Regions from separate parts of the Sneathiella sp. D3-11 genome, predicted to be linked through region 3. Evidence: riboswitches for the same ligand, from Rfam matches in the RefSeq annotation. Region 3 holds a riboswitch; each other region holds the start of a gene.
The links. Region 3 has a riboswitch for cobalamin ahead of cobW (cobalamin biosynthesis protein CobW). Riboswitches for the same ligand answer to the same signal wherever they lie in the genome.

Region 1: linked by a shared signal. The riboswitch ahead of AC0L73_RS12035 (HupE/UreJ family protein) and the one ahead of cobW (cobalamin biosynthesis protein CobW) in region 3 are both predicted to bind cobalamin.
Region 2: linked by a shared signal. The riboswitch ahead of AC0L73_RS01775 (TonB-dependent receptor plug domain-containing protein) and the one ahead of cobW (cobalamin biosynthesis protein CobW) in region 3 are both predicted to bind cobalamin.

Annotation. Positions count from the first base shown of each region.
Region 1 is NZ_CM147911.1:2,352,802-2,358,109, forward strand. It holds gene AC0L73_RS12020 (P1 family peptidase) at 1-929, shown strand, start outside; gene AC0L73_RS12025 (ABC transporter substrate-binding protein) at 962-2,440, shown strand; gene AC0L73_RS12030 (glutathione peroxidase) at 2,547-3,293, opposite strand; cobalamin riboswitch at 3,511-3,715, shown strand; gene AC0L73_RS12035 (HupE/UreJ family protein) at 3,752-4,381, shown strand; gene AC0L73_RS12040 (hypothetical protein) at 4,467-5,308, opposite strand, start outside.
Region 2 is NZ_CM147911.1:347,626-352,933, reverse strand. It holds gene AC0L73_RS01795 (energy transducer TonB) at 1-568, opposite strand, end outside; gene AC0L73_RS01790 (ExbD/TolR family protein) at 565-981, opposite strand; gene AC0L73_RS01785 (ExbD/TolR family protein) at 983-1,369, opposite strand; gene AC0L73_RS01780 (MotA/TolQ/ExbB proton channel family protein) at 1,356-2,045, opposite strand; cobalamin riboswitch at 2,319-2,524, shown strand; gene AC0L73_RS01775 (TonB-dependent receptor plug domain-containing protein) at 2,764-4,716, shown strand; gene AC0L73_RS01770 (ABC transporter substrate-binding protein) at 4,800-5,308, shown strand, end outside.
Region 3 is NZ_CM147911.1:1,066,506-1,071,813, forward strand. It holds gene AC0L73_RS05625 (ABC transporter ATP-binding protein) at 1-750, opposite strand, end outside; cobalamin riboswitch at 1,036-1,224, shown strand; gene cobW (cobalamin biosynthesis protein CobW) at 1,346-2,374, shown strand; partial or broken gene cobN (cobaltochelatase subunit CobN) at 2,376-5,308, shown strand, end outside.

The DNA.
Region 1 (5,308 bases), 1.3 Mb from region 3:
ATGCCGAAGATGCACGGGCAATGACGGGTGTCACGGCGATTATACCTGATACGCCTGCGGTTGCCGGGGTCGATGTCCGTGGCGGCGGCCCCGGGACCCGTGAAACTGAGGCGCTTAACCCTGACTGTCTGGTGGAACGGGTGGAAGGTATCGTTCTAAGCGGTGGATCTGTCTTCGGACTGGAGGCGGCGGCCGGTGCCGTTATGGCGCTCGCGAAACAAGGGCGCGGCTTCGATGTGAGAGGCATTCGTGTCCCGATTGTTCCGTCGGCTATTTTATTCGATCTGGCCAATGCCGGTAGTAAGGATTGGGGGGATATGCCTCCCTATCGTCAACTCGGAATGGAAGCCGTGGAAAATGTGACGGATGATTTTCCTCTTGGCAATATTGGCGCAGGGTACGGCGCCGCCGCCGGTAAGATGAAAGGCGGATTGGGGAGCGCCTCTCTGATCAGTGAGGACGGTGTGCAGGTCGGGGCGATTTTCGCTGTAAACCCGGTCGGCAGTGTTGTTATGCCCGGAACGCGTCATTTTTGGGCTTGGCCGTTCGAGCAGAAATCGGAATTTGGTGGCATGGGGTCACCCGATCTTGCCGGGGATATATCATTGGATATGCCGACCGAGTCGCGCCTTGCCGAAAATACAACTATTGGTGTTGTCGCAACGAATATTGCCCTAACAAAATCAGAAGCCAAGCGAGTCGCCATCATGGCCCATGATGGCCTTGCGCGTGCAATTAGGCCTGTACATACCCCCTTTGACGGCGATAGTATTTTTGCAATATCGACGGAAAAAGAAGAGTTATCAGGCCCAAGACCATTCGGTGTGGCGAAGATCGGCACAATGGCTGCCGATTGTGTCGCAAGATCCATTGCCCGGGCTGTTTATAACGCCAGAAGTTTAGGCGGATTGCCGGGATATATGTCCTAAATATTGAGGTTTTATACAAGGGAGAGAAGTCTATGAAGAGAATACTTATTGCCGCCGCCCTTGCTGGTGCCGTGTTGGCGCCGCTATCGGCTCAGGCAGCGAATGACACTGTTACTTTCGCCCAGCGGTTGGAGCCGCCTGGGCTTGACCCGAGAACTGGCGCAGCCGCAGCGATTTCGCTTACCACACTTTATAATGTCTATGAGGGCCTGACCCGCATGGATGAAAAAAGCATGATCCATCCGGCTCTTGCGGAAAGTTGGACCATCAGTGATGACGGCCTTACCTATACCTTTAAGTTGGTCGAGGGAGCGAAATTCCACGACGGTGCGGATTTCGACAGCTCCGACGTTAAATACACGTTTGAGGCCAACGCCGCTGAAGACAGCCAAAATAAGCGTAAAGATCGCTTTGCCAATATGGAAAGCATTGAGACGCCAGATGCTAATACTGTGGTTATCAAGCTTAAAGAGCGCCGCCCGGCCCTACTTGAGCAGTTGAGCGAATCTACAGCCGTGATTGTCGATCCGGCATCGGATGCGACCAACGCAACCAATCCGGTTGGCACGGGTCCGTATAAAGTTGCAAGTTGGACGAAAGGCGATAGCCTGAAGCTGACGGCGGCTGATACCTATCGTGCCAAAGACGACGTTGCGATCAAGAATGTCACGATCCGCTTTATCAGTGATGGTCCGGCGCGTCTTGCTGCGCTGCTCGCTGGCGATGTGGATGTTGCGGATATCCCGAAGGAGCTGATCGGCAGTGACGCCCTGAAGGACGATTTCAATGTTGTGGTCGGAAACACAAACGGTGAAACCATTCTCAGCACCAACAATGCGGATGAAGCACTTTCAAAGTTGAAAGTCCGTCAGGCAATCGCACATGCGATCAATCGTCAGGAACTGATTGATGGTGCGATGTTTGGTTTTGGAACGCCAATCGGAACGCATTTCGCACCACATCATCCGGATTATCTCGATCTGACTGGAACTTATCCATTTGACCCTGAAAAATCCAAGCAGCTTCTTGCCGAGGCAGGATATCCGGACGGATTGGAGCTTTCATTGAAGCTACCGCCAGTGGATGACTACGCCCGTAAAGGTGGACAGATTGTTGCAGCACAGCTTGAAAAAGCCGGCTTCAAAATCAAAATTGAGAATGTTGACTGGCCGAAATGGCTTGATGAAGTCTACAAAAAGAAAAACTATGACCTGTCAATTGTCTCGCATGTAGAACCAATGGATATTGGCATTTACGCTCGTGAAAACTACTACTTCAATTATAATAATCCGAAGTTCAACGAAGTGGTTGCCGCAGCTGAATCTGCAGCTTCACCAGCTGAACGCACAGAACTTTTGCAGACCGCGCAGAAGATTCTGGCTGAAGATGCCGTAAACGGCTTTATGTTCCAGTTGCCGCGTGTGGTTGTGGTTCGCAATGGGCTGAACGGTGTATGGAACGATCTGCCATTCTTCGTCACCGATGCGTCACGGATGTCCTGGAGTGATTAACGTCCTTTAGGTCTATCAAACGCTGTAAAAAAACCCGCTGGCTCTCACCAGCGGGTTTTTTTGAAGAAGGAAAATTGACGAAACCTTCTTCGCGGTATTTGGAAATTTATGCGGCGGCGGATTTGCCGGCGCCAAGATAGTTTTCCAACTCGTCAGCACCACCGATTTTCTGGCCGTCGATAAAAATCTGCGGTGTGGTCAGGACGCCAGAAACGGCTCTCAGGGAGCGCATTGTTGCATCGCTACCGAGAATGATTTCCTCATATCCAAGACCGGCTTTCTCCAATGCAGCTTTGGCCCTTGTACAATGGCCACAGCCCGGCTTTGAAAAGACCGTAATCGCCTTTGGCTTCTCTGCGCTCGGGCTCAGATATTCGAGCATTGTGTCCGCATCTGAAACTTCAAACGGATCGCCTTCGACATCAGGCTCAATGAACATTTTTTCTATGACGCCGTCATTGACCAGCATTGAATAGCGCCAGCTCCGGTTACCAAAGCCAAGATCATCCTTATTTACAAGCATGCCCATGCCTTCGGAGAAAGCGCCTGTCCCATCCGGGAGGAAGGTAATGTTCTCAGCTTTCTGGTCTTTCTTCCACTCGTTCATGACAAATGTATCGTTGACCGAAAGACAGATGACTCTGTCGACGCCAGCTTTCTCGAGAGTCGGAACAAGCTCGTTGTATCGGGGGAGATGCGACGAAGAGCATGTTGGTGTAAAGGCTCCGGGAAGAGCAAACAGGACAACTTTCTGGCCTTTGAAAAGCTCATCCGTTGTCACATCGCACCAGCTATCGCCGTCACGTGTCTTGAAGGTGACATTCGGGACTTTCTGTCCTTCCATATTTTTCATCTTTTTAACTCCATCAGTATGCAAATTCTTGTCGTGAGCCATATATATTCAGCTCAGAAATTTATGCAAGTAGTTTTTAGAATTATTTTAATATATGAGATGTGAGACCTAAAAATACCCGATAACATCTCGTCGAAACTATCATTTCAGTCTGCTCTCTGCCTGCAAAAGATTTCAATTGGCAGTAATTGCCGCTGGTCATCATCGATGGCAGTTGATAGAGTTTGCCGAAGGCGGTTCTATCGATTTTATCGGTCAGTTAAAAGGGAATATAGTGAGGACGGTTTAGCGTCCAATTCTATGGCTGCCCCCGCAACTGTTAGCGCGAAGGGGCTTTCAAAGATGCCACTGGATCATTCTGGGAAGGTAGAAAGCACCGTGATAGCGCAAGCCAGGAGACCTGCCGCTGACAGGACGTAAAGACAATTCGTCGGGTGAGACGAAAACAGGAGAATGACATGCGATATAGAATAGCGGCGACGACAGTGCTTGCTGCACTGATGGTTCCAACACTGGCTTTTGCGCATCATCCAATGGGTGGCGCGACACCTAGTAATTTCACGGAAGGTCTTTTGTCAGGCATTGGGCACCCAATTATCGGGATCGATCACTTGGCCTTCGTGGTTCTGGTCGGCTTGGCAGCGGTCTTTCTGACACGAAAATATATTGCGCCTCTTGCCTTTATTCTGGGAACAATTGCCGGATGTTTGCTGATCACAAATGGAGTGGCGCTTCCCTTCGCTGAACTGGTGATCACCGGATCGGTTATTCTTCTGGGCGCATTGGTGGTGTCGGGTAAGAAAATCCCTGCGGCCCTTCATATGGCGATCTTTGCTATTGCCGGCCTGTTTCATGGCGGCGCCTATGGTGAGGCAATTGTTGGTGCAGAAAATATGCCGCTTGTTGCCTATCTCATCGGGTTCGCGGCTATTCAATATTCAATTGCCATCGGCGCTGGATTTATTGCTGAAAAAGTCTGGCACGCTACTGAGACCGCAGCGGCAAAGCCACGCATTGCTGGTGCTGTTGCCGCCGGTGTCGGCATTGCCTTTTTCGTTGAGAATGTCGAAGGCATGATCTTCGGATAAAGAATATTCGGTCGCGGAGGCGGCTCTAGAAAAGAAAAAGCGACGGATTTACCGTCGCTTTTTTTATTGCCGTAATAGTCAGATTTTACCGGACGTATACATGTACCTCGTTAGAGGCAACATTTGCATTCGCTGTGCTGGCAAGTTTAACGCGCGACGCAGGCAGGCCCATGTCAATGAGAGACCTAAGGACCCGTTCAGCATTTTGCACTGACTTCACCTGATTGTTAGCCAGATTGCTGTTCAGCGGTGCAATGGAGACCACATCGAAAGAAGATTGCGGCCGTTCCTGCATGGTGCGGCTGATCGCATCATAGAGAGCCTGTTCATAGGCGACATCGTCCCGGTCGAAGCGGATAATTACCAACGCCTGACGTTCCCCAGATGTCGTATCCGCCGCCTTGGCCGTTTCAAGGTAATTACGCGTGCCAGCGCTTGATCCCAAGAATCCACCGTTCTTGATTGCGATCGACGTGTTGGTGAGGTTCATCCGCTCAGTACCCACATAGGCTGTCTGGCGGTTAATATCATTGGTGAGCTGGTTAAGGAGACGGTTTGTCAGGACGGAAGTCCGGCTTGTTTCATCCTCCAACACCGTCAACTGGCGGTGATCTTCTTCTATCGCGCCGCTAAGCTCAAAGGCGGACTGTACCGATTCGAGCAAGAAACCAACCTCACCCGCGTCCCCTGCGACTGTATTCGCAAGGTTGTTCATCTCCGAAACATCCGCCGCAATTTTTTCCAGGTCGCTTTGGGCTTCATTCCACTGGCTGATCAGGATCGGGTTACCCTTGGTCGTGCCGATCTGAAGGCGTGCATTGATGGCGGCCATGGTTCCGTGATAGCGCTGCGACGTTGCGGTGGTCGAGGCTTCCATTGCCTCGAATTGGGCGCTGCTCTGGTTGACGCGTGCCTGCAGAGCCCGGA
Region 2 (5,308 bases), 720 kb from region 3:
TCTCGCTGTTGCCGATCGAACTGCCGTCCGCTACTCCGGGATGGCTTGCTGCAATTTTCTGACCACCTGTTGTCGCCTTCTGTGGAATTTCAACGGGCTGGACAGCTTTTGTCTTCTGTGGACTCTGTGGGGCAGGTTGTTTGTTTTTAACTGTCTGTTTCAAGGGTATCGGTCGCGGCGGGACGGGCAGCGGTTTAACAGGTTCCCGCTTTTTGCTGACTAGAACGGGGAGGGGTACTGTCTCCTTCGGTGGCGTTATTGGGATGACCTTTTTATTCGGGACTACGGGTAATGTGGGAACGGCTTCAATCACCTTTGGTTGGATCGGGAAGACCGTCACTTCTTTAGGCTTGGGGGATGCCGCCTCAGGCTCGGACGTCGGCGCAGGCTCCGTATTCGGTGGGCTGTTCACCGCGGGTAATTGGCCGACCGTAAGCGTAATCCGGCCCTTCGGCATGGCGAGCGACGGGGGTGCGCTTTGCCAGGCAACTAACCCCATAATACCAATGACATGCAATCCGGTTGAGAGCAGCAAGAAAGTTGGTTGGCGAAGCAAAAGGGCGGTCATTTTGACGCCACCTTGTCGAGGGTCACCAAGCGGATATTGCCGACTTTCACGGCTTTCAGTACCTCCAGAATTTCGATGAGGCGACCTGCTTCCAATTCGTGATCTGCCGCAAGCTTGATGAAAATTTCGTCGCCATCTTTTGTCAAAATCTGACGGGCAGTCGAACCAAGACGGTCTAATGCGACGGTCTTTCCCTGATAGGAAATCTCCCCGATCGCGTTGATTTCTATCACCTGTGGATGTGGGGGGACCAGAGGGCGCTGGCTCGTCCAGGCGGGCTGAAGATCTTTGGAAAGAGGGGCGGCGACCGTCCCGACGATCAGGAAAAAGATCAGCATTAGAAAGACAACATTGATGAGCGCAATCGTATTCTCGGGCAGGGCGCGCTTTTCTTTGGGCGTGGTTATTTTCATGTCAGCGCGCCAAAGAAACAGATTGCAAATCTGTTTGCTCAAGGGTTTCCAGAATCGTAACAAGCTGTTGCGTCGGCATTTTTTTATCCGGAGCAAGGACGGCGCTGGTGCGACCTTCCTCGGTTTGCTCTTGCACGCGGTTTTTCAGCGCGCTTGCGCTTATCGAAATCCCCTCAATTTCAAACCGCCCGTCAAGATGGGCGAAAATTATGATGGGCTTTTCTGTTTTCTCCTGGGCAGGACCAGCCGTTGCGGCGGAGAGTGTGAACTCGGTAAATTTTGTGAAGGTCGACGACAGCATGAAAAACAGAAGTAACAGGAATATTACATCGATAAGCGATGTAAGACCGATTAGGTTTTTGCGCTTCTTGCCGTTACGAATTCGCATGATCAGCGGTGAGCGTCGCAGAAAGGCCGGAGGTAGATTGGTTAAGAGAAACGGCGGTAATTTCACCAGTCAGGAGGGATGTGACCATGCTTTCAATTGCCTGCTGCTCTGCATCGACCAAAGTATCAAACCAGGTTGCCACCATGGAAGCCGGGATCGCGAGGGCGAGGCCCGCCGCCGTTGTCAGCAGCGCGACCCATATTCCCCCGGCTAGCGCCGAAGGGTCAACATTTGCACCTGCGGATTGCAGGGCCTGAAAAGCTTCGATCATTCCGAGAATTGTCCCGAACAGGCCCAGCAGAGGCGCGATCTGGGCGATTGTTTCCAGCAATCGAATTCCCTTGCGTGCCTTGGCAAGTTCCTCCCCGGCGACGCGATCAATATCCTCTCGGACAAGTGCCTGCCGATCTGGCGAATAATAGAGACCTTGCAACGTATGGCGCACGGTCATTGCGGTCGGGCTCTTTTGTGCCTGAAGGAGCTCGATCGCCTGCAGTCCTTGATTGCGTTTCCAGAGCAGCATGGCTTCCCGGATTTTTTCATGTCGACCCAAGCCCGTTGATGTAAAGAGCCAGAGCTTTTGCAGGGCTACTGACAATGCCACCACGGAAAGAACAGCCAGAATAGCGATTACGGGGCCGCCTTTATCATAGAGCGATATTACATATTCGATCACGAGGACGCCTTCCCAAGGGTTAAGATTCGCAACTAATACGCAAACAGAGACATGTTTTGTCAAGTCGCGGTTTGAAGGGCCGAGCCTCTGGTTTTGCGCAAAGCGCATCCATTTGCCTCTGTAAATTTAGGGAAACCGGGTTGTTTTAGTATTAGTAGTCATTAGCTGCGGCAAATTGTCTCGTGATCGACGGCAGGCAGCTTGATGTGACGTTTCATTTCTAACAGTACCAGAATGATTTCTTGTTGCTTGACTTATAAAAAACGCTGATGCAATTACTATCTCAGCGATGGTTCCATTCATGGATGAAAAAGGGAACAGGGACTGACCAGCCTGACTGAATTCAGGCTGTTTTACACCTTGGCTGCCCCCGCAACTGTGAACAGAGAGCGTGCCCGAAAAAGCCACTGGGAAACTGGGAAGGCTGGGAAACGCAATGACCTGTGAGCCAGGAGACCTGCCGTCGTAAGCGCTACTCGACCACTGTACGGGGTGTGCTCGTGGGACGGAAACCCGTTTGTGGTGGCGCGCAGGAATGCGTTGCTATCGGGGTTTTGGATTTGAATTCTATTTTCCTCAATTGCTGAAAGCCATTTGTCCGTTTTATGCGGACTTGAAGTTTTCTATCTGATCGCACTGTGTTTCTTCGTCGTCAGGCGCAAGCGGCAATGTCGCTGTTTGCCCTTACTTGTCTTTTAAGAAACAAGAGGGATCAGCAATGTTTGATTACTTAAAAAAGAAGAAACCTATTCCCGTCCGCCTTGCCTCCGGCAGTTTCCTTGCGATCATTATCGCCATGTCGGTCATGGCGGATGACACAACCCAACTCATGCCCGAAATTGTCGTCTCGGCAAGCCGTACGCCGCTGCCGTCTATGGAAATTGGTAGCGCCGTCACGGTCATCACAGCAGATGAGTTGGAAAAACGGCAAGTGAGGATCGTCTCAGATGTTCTACGGGATGTGCCGGGTATCGCCGTTAATCGCACAGGGCCGGTTGGCAGCCAGACGCAAATCCGCATTCGAGGAGCGGAAGCAAACCAGACGCTTGTCCTGATCGATGGGATAGAAGTCAATAACCCGGCTTCGGGATCGGAGTTCAACTTTGCGAATATCCTGAACGCGGGGATTGCGCGGATCGAAGTGCTGCGTGGACCGCAAAGCGCGATTTACGGCAGTGATGCTATTGGCGGCGTGGTGAATATTATCACCAAGGACCCCGAACCCGGTTTCACCCTTTCCACCCGTGGGGAGTTTGGCTCTTTCTCTACGAAGGACGGGCAGGTCGATATGGGCTATGGAAGTGATAAATTCACCATTTCCGGTACGGTCGAGCGGTATATTACGCATGGCATCTCTGTGGCCGATGAGAAAAACGGCAATACCGAGAAGGACGGTTATGATAATACGACCGGTCGCCTCAAAATCAGCGTCAAGCCCATCGAGAACCTTGAAATTAAAGCGGTGGGCATGATTGTCGACAGTGATCTGGATAGTGATGCCTCCGCCGTTGTGGTCAACACGATCGATGGCGAAGACAGCTCTCAGTCCCTGCAAAGATACGGCTTGACCAGCGCAAAACTAACTCTCGCCGATGGTGCCTGGGACCAACTGGTCAAGATGAGCTATATGGACGATAAAACGGACTATCTAAACGGAGCGGGGGCGACCACCTATACATCGGAAGGCAAGCGGATCACCTATGGCTATCAGTCGGATTATTATTTCTCGACACCGGATTTTGCAAACGCCGACCATACGGCTACCTTCGCGGTTGAACGCGATGAGGAGGAGCAATACACCAACAGTGGTTTCTCCGGCCCCAATACTGTGAACATCGTGAATTACGGTTACTCAACGGAATACCGGGTCAGCTTATGGGAAAATCTATTTCTGTCCGGCGCGCTGCGTTATGATGACAATGATAATCTCTTCGACAATCAGACCACTTATCGCGGGACGGCTGCCTATTTATTTGATGAAACCGCAACCCGTTTGCATAGCAGCTTTGGCCGGGCGGTTAAAAACCCGACATTGTTTGAATTGTTCGGCTCCACGCCCGGTTTCACCGGCAACCCTAACTTGAAGCCTGAGGAAGGGTTCGGATGGGACGCGGGTGTCGAACAGGCTTTTCTGGATGACAAACTGATTCTTGACGTGACCTATTTCAGCAATCGCATTGAGAATCTTATTCAAGGCAGCGGGAATACAGCCGTTAATCTTGCCGGCACAAGCCGGATACAAGGTATGGAGTTTACTGCCTCGACCGAGCCGTTCGAGAACATACGTCTCGATGCTTCCTATACCTACACAAATGGGAAGGACGCAATGGGGACGGCGCTTGTCCGGCGGCCCAAACATATCGCCAGCCTCATCGGAAACTACAGTTTCGATGTTATGGAGAGACCTGCCAACCTCAATTTGAGTCTTCAATATAACGGTAAGCAGAGTGATATTGTCTATGACAGCTATTTCCCCGTGGCGACGCGAACAGTTGATCTGGATAGCTATACTCTTGTCAATCTGGCGGCATCCTATGAGTTTGCAGAAGGAGCGGAGGTTTATATGCGCGGGGAAAATCTTCTGAACGAAGACTATCAGGAAGTCTATGGTTATGGATCTCCGGGAATTTCGTTTTTCGCCGGTCTCCATATTAAATTCGGGCCCTTCTGATAATGGCGGGAAATAGTCTATTTATTTGCTTGCAGCGGGCCTTTCTCGGTCTCTCCCTGGCGGTATTTCTGCCAGGGAGCGGCATGGCGAAGCCAGAGCGGATTGTGTCTATGAATGTTTGTGCGGATCAGCTTCTCCTCCTTTTGGCGGATCGGCAACAGATCGTATCGCTGAGCAATCTCGCCACGGATCAGGAGACATCCATGATGGCGGAGCAGGCAGCGGGTTTGCCTAAAAATCACGGATTGTCTGAGGAGATATTGCAACTTGAGCCGGACCTCATTCTCGCCGGGGAATATACAACTCGCCCGACCGTGTTTCTTTTGCGTAAACTGGGCTATCGGGTGATAGTGCTTCCCATTGCGACCAGTTTGAACGATATCAGAGCGAACATTAAAACTGTTGCGGAGGCAGTTGGCGCATCAGAGCGCGGCAGAGCCTTGGTCGCAGAATTCGATAATAAACTGCCATCCGCTGACATGCCGGGGAACGAGGCAGACGCGCCGATGGCGGCACTCTATTGGGCAAACGGTTTTACATCGGGGGAAGGGACGCTGGCAAGCTCGGTAGTGAAGGCGGCAGGGTTTCGAAA
Region 3 (5,308 bases):
ATCTTTTCGCTTATTCCAGAACTGCGACACATATGGATCATCCGTATGCCCCGCTTCACGGACGTCGCCCGTCCAGACAACGCGTCCCTCATGCAGCATGGCGATGCGGTCGGAAATAATACGTGCTGTCAGCAAGTTACTGGTTATCGCCATAACTGTACTGCCGAGTTCACGAACGTTATTGAAAATCTGATCATTGATGACATTGCTCATTATCGGATCGAGCCCGGCAGTTGGCTCATCCAGAAACAGGATCGGAGGATCCCCGGCTATTGCACGGGCGAACCCAACACGTTTCTGCATACCGCCGGAGAGTTCCGACGGGAATAAGTCAGCTACATCCGCCGACAGTCCGACAGAGCGCAGCTTCTTGATGGCCATTGCCTTGACATCCTGCTTGTTCACACCGGATTGCTGATTCAGGCGAAAGCCGATGTTCTCCCAGACCCGAAGGCCGTCGAACAATCCCGAACGCTGAAACAGAATACCGAATTTTCGGAAAAATTCCATCCGGTCCTTCTCCGGCATATCGCTAACTTCTTTCCCGTCGAGGAGGATCGAGCCACTGTCGGGTTTGATCAATCCGAGAATGCATTTCAGCGTCAACGTCTTGCCAGCGCCTGACGGCCCAATCAAAGTTAGAATCTCGCCAGCTTTCACCTCAAGATTTATGCCGTTCAAAACCTGAACGCCATCAAAGCTCTTATACAGGTCCTTGACGACAATTTTATTTTTCGCTGTTTCCGCCATGGCCAAGAAACTACAGGATAAATTTGCGAAAACAAACTGCATTCTGCAATCACGAAGCAGTTTAAGGGATGCCGAGTTCGAATAATTACGCCATTTCCAATACTAAATGAGATGGATCTCAATATCGTTGGCAGGACTGATGATTTCTGTCTCGCAGAATCACCGGGGGCTCTGTTTTGGACTACTCTGAACGGAAGCCGGTCGAGTGGGCATCCTAAAAAAGCCCGGACCGTTGGGCAAATCGATAAAAGCACCGTCAATGGATTGACAGGCAACGCTTTCCGCCGTAGCGTCCGCTCCGATGGTTCCCAATCAGGGATTATAAGGGAATGCGGTGCGATCCATGGGTCAATGCCGCGGCTGTCCCCGCAACTGTATGCGACTAGCCTGCACAAAAAACCACTGAGACAATCGGGAAGGTAAGTGCCGGTGCCATTCGCAAGCCAGGAGACCTGCCATCAACTGTATCAATTTCTGCTGCATGACGGAGGATCATGATGAGCGTAATGACATTGCGATATCCGCACCCTAATTCCAAACGCCCCTGCCCGGCCGGCCCTTTGGCCTGCGCGACATATTTCCCCGGAGTAATGATATGAGTGAGAAAATACCGGCAACCGTTATCACCGGTTTCCTTGGCGCGGGCAAGACCAGCCTGATCCGCCACCTAATCGAAAATTCGGAGGGCCGAAAATTGGCACTTATCATCAATGAGTTCGGCGACCTTGGCGTCGACGGGGACCTCCTCAAGGGATGCGGCAATGAAAACTGCACGGAAGAAGACATTGTCGAGCTTGCCAACGGCTGTATTTGTTGCACGGTTGCCGATGATTTCCTCCCCACCATACAGAAAATACTAAGCCGCGAAGATCGCCCCGATCATATCATTGTCGAAACCTCTGGCCTTGCACTTCCAAAACCGCTTGTCCGGGCCTTTGGATGGCCCGAAGTGCGCACGCAAGTAACAGTCGACGGAGTGGTTACCGTGATTGATGGCCCGGCCTATCGTGATGGGTTGTTTGCCGCTAACCCCGACGCCGTGCAGGCCCAGCGGGAAGCTGACGAAATGCTGGATCATGACAGCCCGCTGGAAGAGCTGTTCGATGATCAGATCAATTGCGCCGACATGATCATTTTCAACAAGGCGGACATGCTTGCAGATGAGGAACTCTCCTCGGCCACCGCCGGACTAAAGGATCGTCTCCGTCCACAGGTGAAAATGCTCCAGACGAGCCATGGTAAGCTGGACGCTCGGGTTCTGCTGGGTCTTGGTGCAGCGGCAGAGGATGATCTAGACGCGCGCCCGTCGGTTCATGATGATGCCGATGACCATGAGCATGACGACTTTGACAGTTTTGTTCTGGAGGTCGGGGAGATCACATCTCCAGAAACACTGATTGCCAAGCTGGAAAAGGCCATCGCCGCGGAAGATATTTTGAGGGTGAAAGGTTTCCTTACCGTGAAGGACAAGGATATGCGGCTCGTTCTGCAGGGCGTCGGCAGTCGGTTACAGCACTATTATGATCGGGAATGGGCCGCCGATGAGAAACGTATCAGCAAGCTCGTGATAATTGGCGAGCACGATATGGATCAGTCCACCATCACCAAAATAATAAAGGGCTAACATGCATCTTCTGGCGGCCATACCCGGCGGCATTGCTGATGGATCGGAAGCGGTTGATCTCGAACAGGTGCCGGGTGATATCATTTTTCTGTCCGCGGCGGATACGGAGCTGTCCAGCCTGGCACTGAGCCAGAAGACGCGTGAACGCGCGCCATCCCTTCGGCTTGCCAATACGATGCAGCTGTCCCACAATCTTTCCGTCGATATCTATGTTGAGGATATGATTGCCAACGCAAAGCTGGTGGTTGTCCGCCTGTTGGGCGGAATCGGCTACTGGCCCTATGCGGTGGAAAAAATCACCGAATGCTGTCGCGCAAAAGGAATTATGCTTGCTTTCCTGCCGGGGGATGATCAACCGGATGAAGAACTCGCCGCCCTCAATACCGTTCCGCATGGGACAGCCCATCGGCTCTGGCGGTATCTTGTTGAAGGCGGTGAAGAGAATTACTCAGGTTTTCTGGATTATAGTGCGTATCTACTGGATCATGAAACCGATTGGCGCGAACCCAAGCCGCTGTTAAAGGCTGGATTGTACTGGCCGAATGAGACACAACTGAGCATGGCGGATATTCGGCGGCACTGGAAGGAAGATACTCCAGTTACCGGCATTATTTTTTACCGTGCGCTGTATCAGGCGAATAATCTAGCCCCGGTGGATGCCCTGATCGAAGCCCTTTCAAGCCGTGGACTAAACCCGCTTCCCATTTTCGTCTCCAGCCTGAAGGATCCAGTTTCGGCGGAGATTATCGAACATCTACTGGCCGAAGCACCGCCGTCTGTGTTGTTGAATGCCACTGGCTTCGCTATTTCCAGCCCCGGCGGAGCGAGAAAATCCACTCCCTTTGACGCCGCTGATTGCCCAATTCTGCAGGTGATTTTTTCTGGCGGCAATGAAGACCATTGGAAGGAAGGTGTCACCGGCCTTTCCTCCCGCGATATAGCCATGAATGTCGCCTTACCCGAAGTAGATGGACGAATTCTCTCGCGTGCCGTTTCGTTTAAGGCCGACGGTGGATATGACGAGGCGACCCAAACGAATATTATCACCTATAAACCTGTGCAGGACCGAGTGGATTTCGTTGCCGATCTTGCGGCAAACTGGACGCGGCTGCGCAACACGCAGCGGACGAACCGGAAAATCGCACTGATCCTTGCGAACTATCCCAACAAGAACGGCCGGATCGGAAATGGCGTTGGCCTTGATACGCCCGCGAGTTCCATCGAAGTCCTGAATGCGTTGCAATCCGAAGGATACTCGGTCTCAAGCATTCCCGAGAATGGGAATGCCCTGATAAAGGGTTTGCTGGACGGGCCGACGAATGACCGAGACAAGAAGGCAAAAGGGAAAACGGCATTGCCTATCCCCTCTCCCGCTATTGCGAATACTTCAGGACCTTACCAGAAAAGCTGCAAAACGAAATCATCGAAAGATGGGGCGACCCGGAAAGTGATCCGTTCATCGAAGGGGAGCAGTTTCTCCTCGCAGCCCGTCGACTCGGCAATGTGATCGTCGGCATCCAGCCCGCACGCGGCTATAATATCGACCCGACAGCGAGCTATCATGACCCGGACCTCGTTCCCCCGCACGGATATCTCGCCTTCTATGCCTGGCTTCGAGAGGAAGAACAGGTTCACGCCGTTGTCCATATGGGGAAACACGGCAACTTGGAATGGCTGCCGGGCAAATCCGTTGCGCTTTCCCGTGAGTGCTACCCCGAGGCTGTTTTTGGCCCGACAGTGCATCTCTATCCCTTCATCGTGAATGATCCTGGCGAGGGAACGCAGGCGAAGCGTCGCGCCAGTGCCGTCATTATCGACCATTTGACGCCGCCCATGACCCGTGCGGAAAGCTATGGCCCGCTTGCTGATCTGGAACGACTTGTCGATGAATATTATGAAGCCGCCGGCGTCGATCCCCGGCGCATCGTCCTGCTGCGGGAGCAAATTCTTGAACTGACAGAGATGTCGGGCATCAATATTGACTGTGGAATTGCTCCTGACGAGCCAGAAGATGAACGACTTACCAAGCTCGATAATTATCTGTGCGAATTGAAGGAGCTGCAAATCCGCGATGGCCTTCATATTTTCGGAAAATCTCCGTCCGGTCGACAGCTCACCGATCTGCTGGTCGCGCTCCTACGCATTCCACGCGGAGATGGCGACGGCGCGAATGCCTCCCTTATCCGCAGCATCGCGCTGGATCTTAATTTGCTGGAGGATTTCGATCCTCTCGATTGCGAGATGGGCGCAGAATGGGATGGCGCCCGCCCTGAAGCTCTAGACTTTGAGGGAACCTGGCGATCCAACGGCGATACTGTGGAACGGATCGAACAGCTTGCCGCCGCTCTTGTATCTGGCGAGACGTCTCCCGAAGAAGGTTGGCATCGGACAAAGACGGTGCTGAATGGCCTTGAGAATCATCTGCGGCCGACCGTCGAAACCAGCGGCAAGGCGGAGTTAGCCGGCCTTCTTAAAGGGTTGAACGGACAGTTTGTTGAGCCCGGACCTTCCGGTGCGCCCACGCGTGGCCGGAATGATGTGCTTCCGACGGGGAAAAACTTCTATTCCGTCGATAGTCGCGCAGTCCCGACCCCGACAGCCTGGTTGCTGGGCTGGAAGTCCGCAGGACTTCTTGTTGATCGCTTTCGGCAGGAAAATGGTGCATGGCCAAAGACGATGATCCTAAGTGCATGGGGTACGTCCAACATGAGAACCGGCGGGGATGATATTGCTCAGGCTCTTGCACTGATGGGCGTTCGACCAACATGGGATAAGGCATCCAACAGGGTCACTGGATTTGAGATCATGTCCGCGGAGTTGCTGGATCGACCCCGCGTTGACGTAACGCTGCGCATTTCCGGCTTTTTCCGCGATGCCTTCCCGCAGCAGATGGCACTTTTTGATAGTGCCGTTAGGGCCGTCGCTGCATTGGAT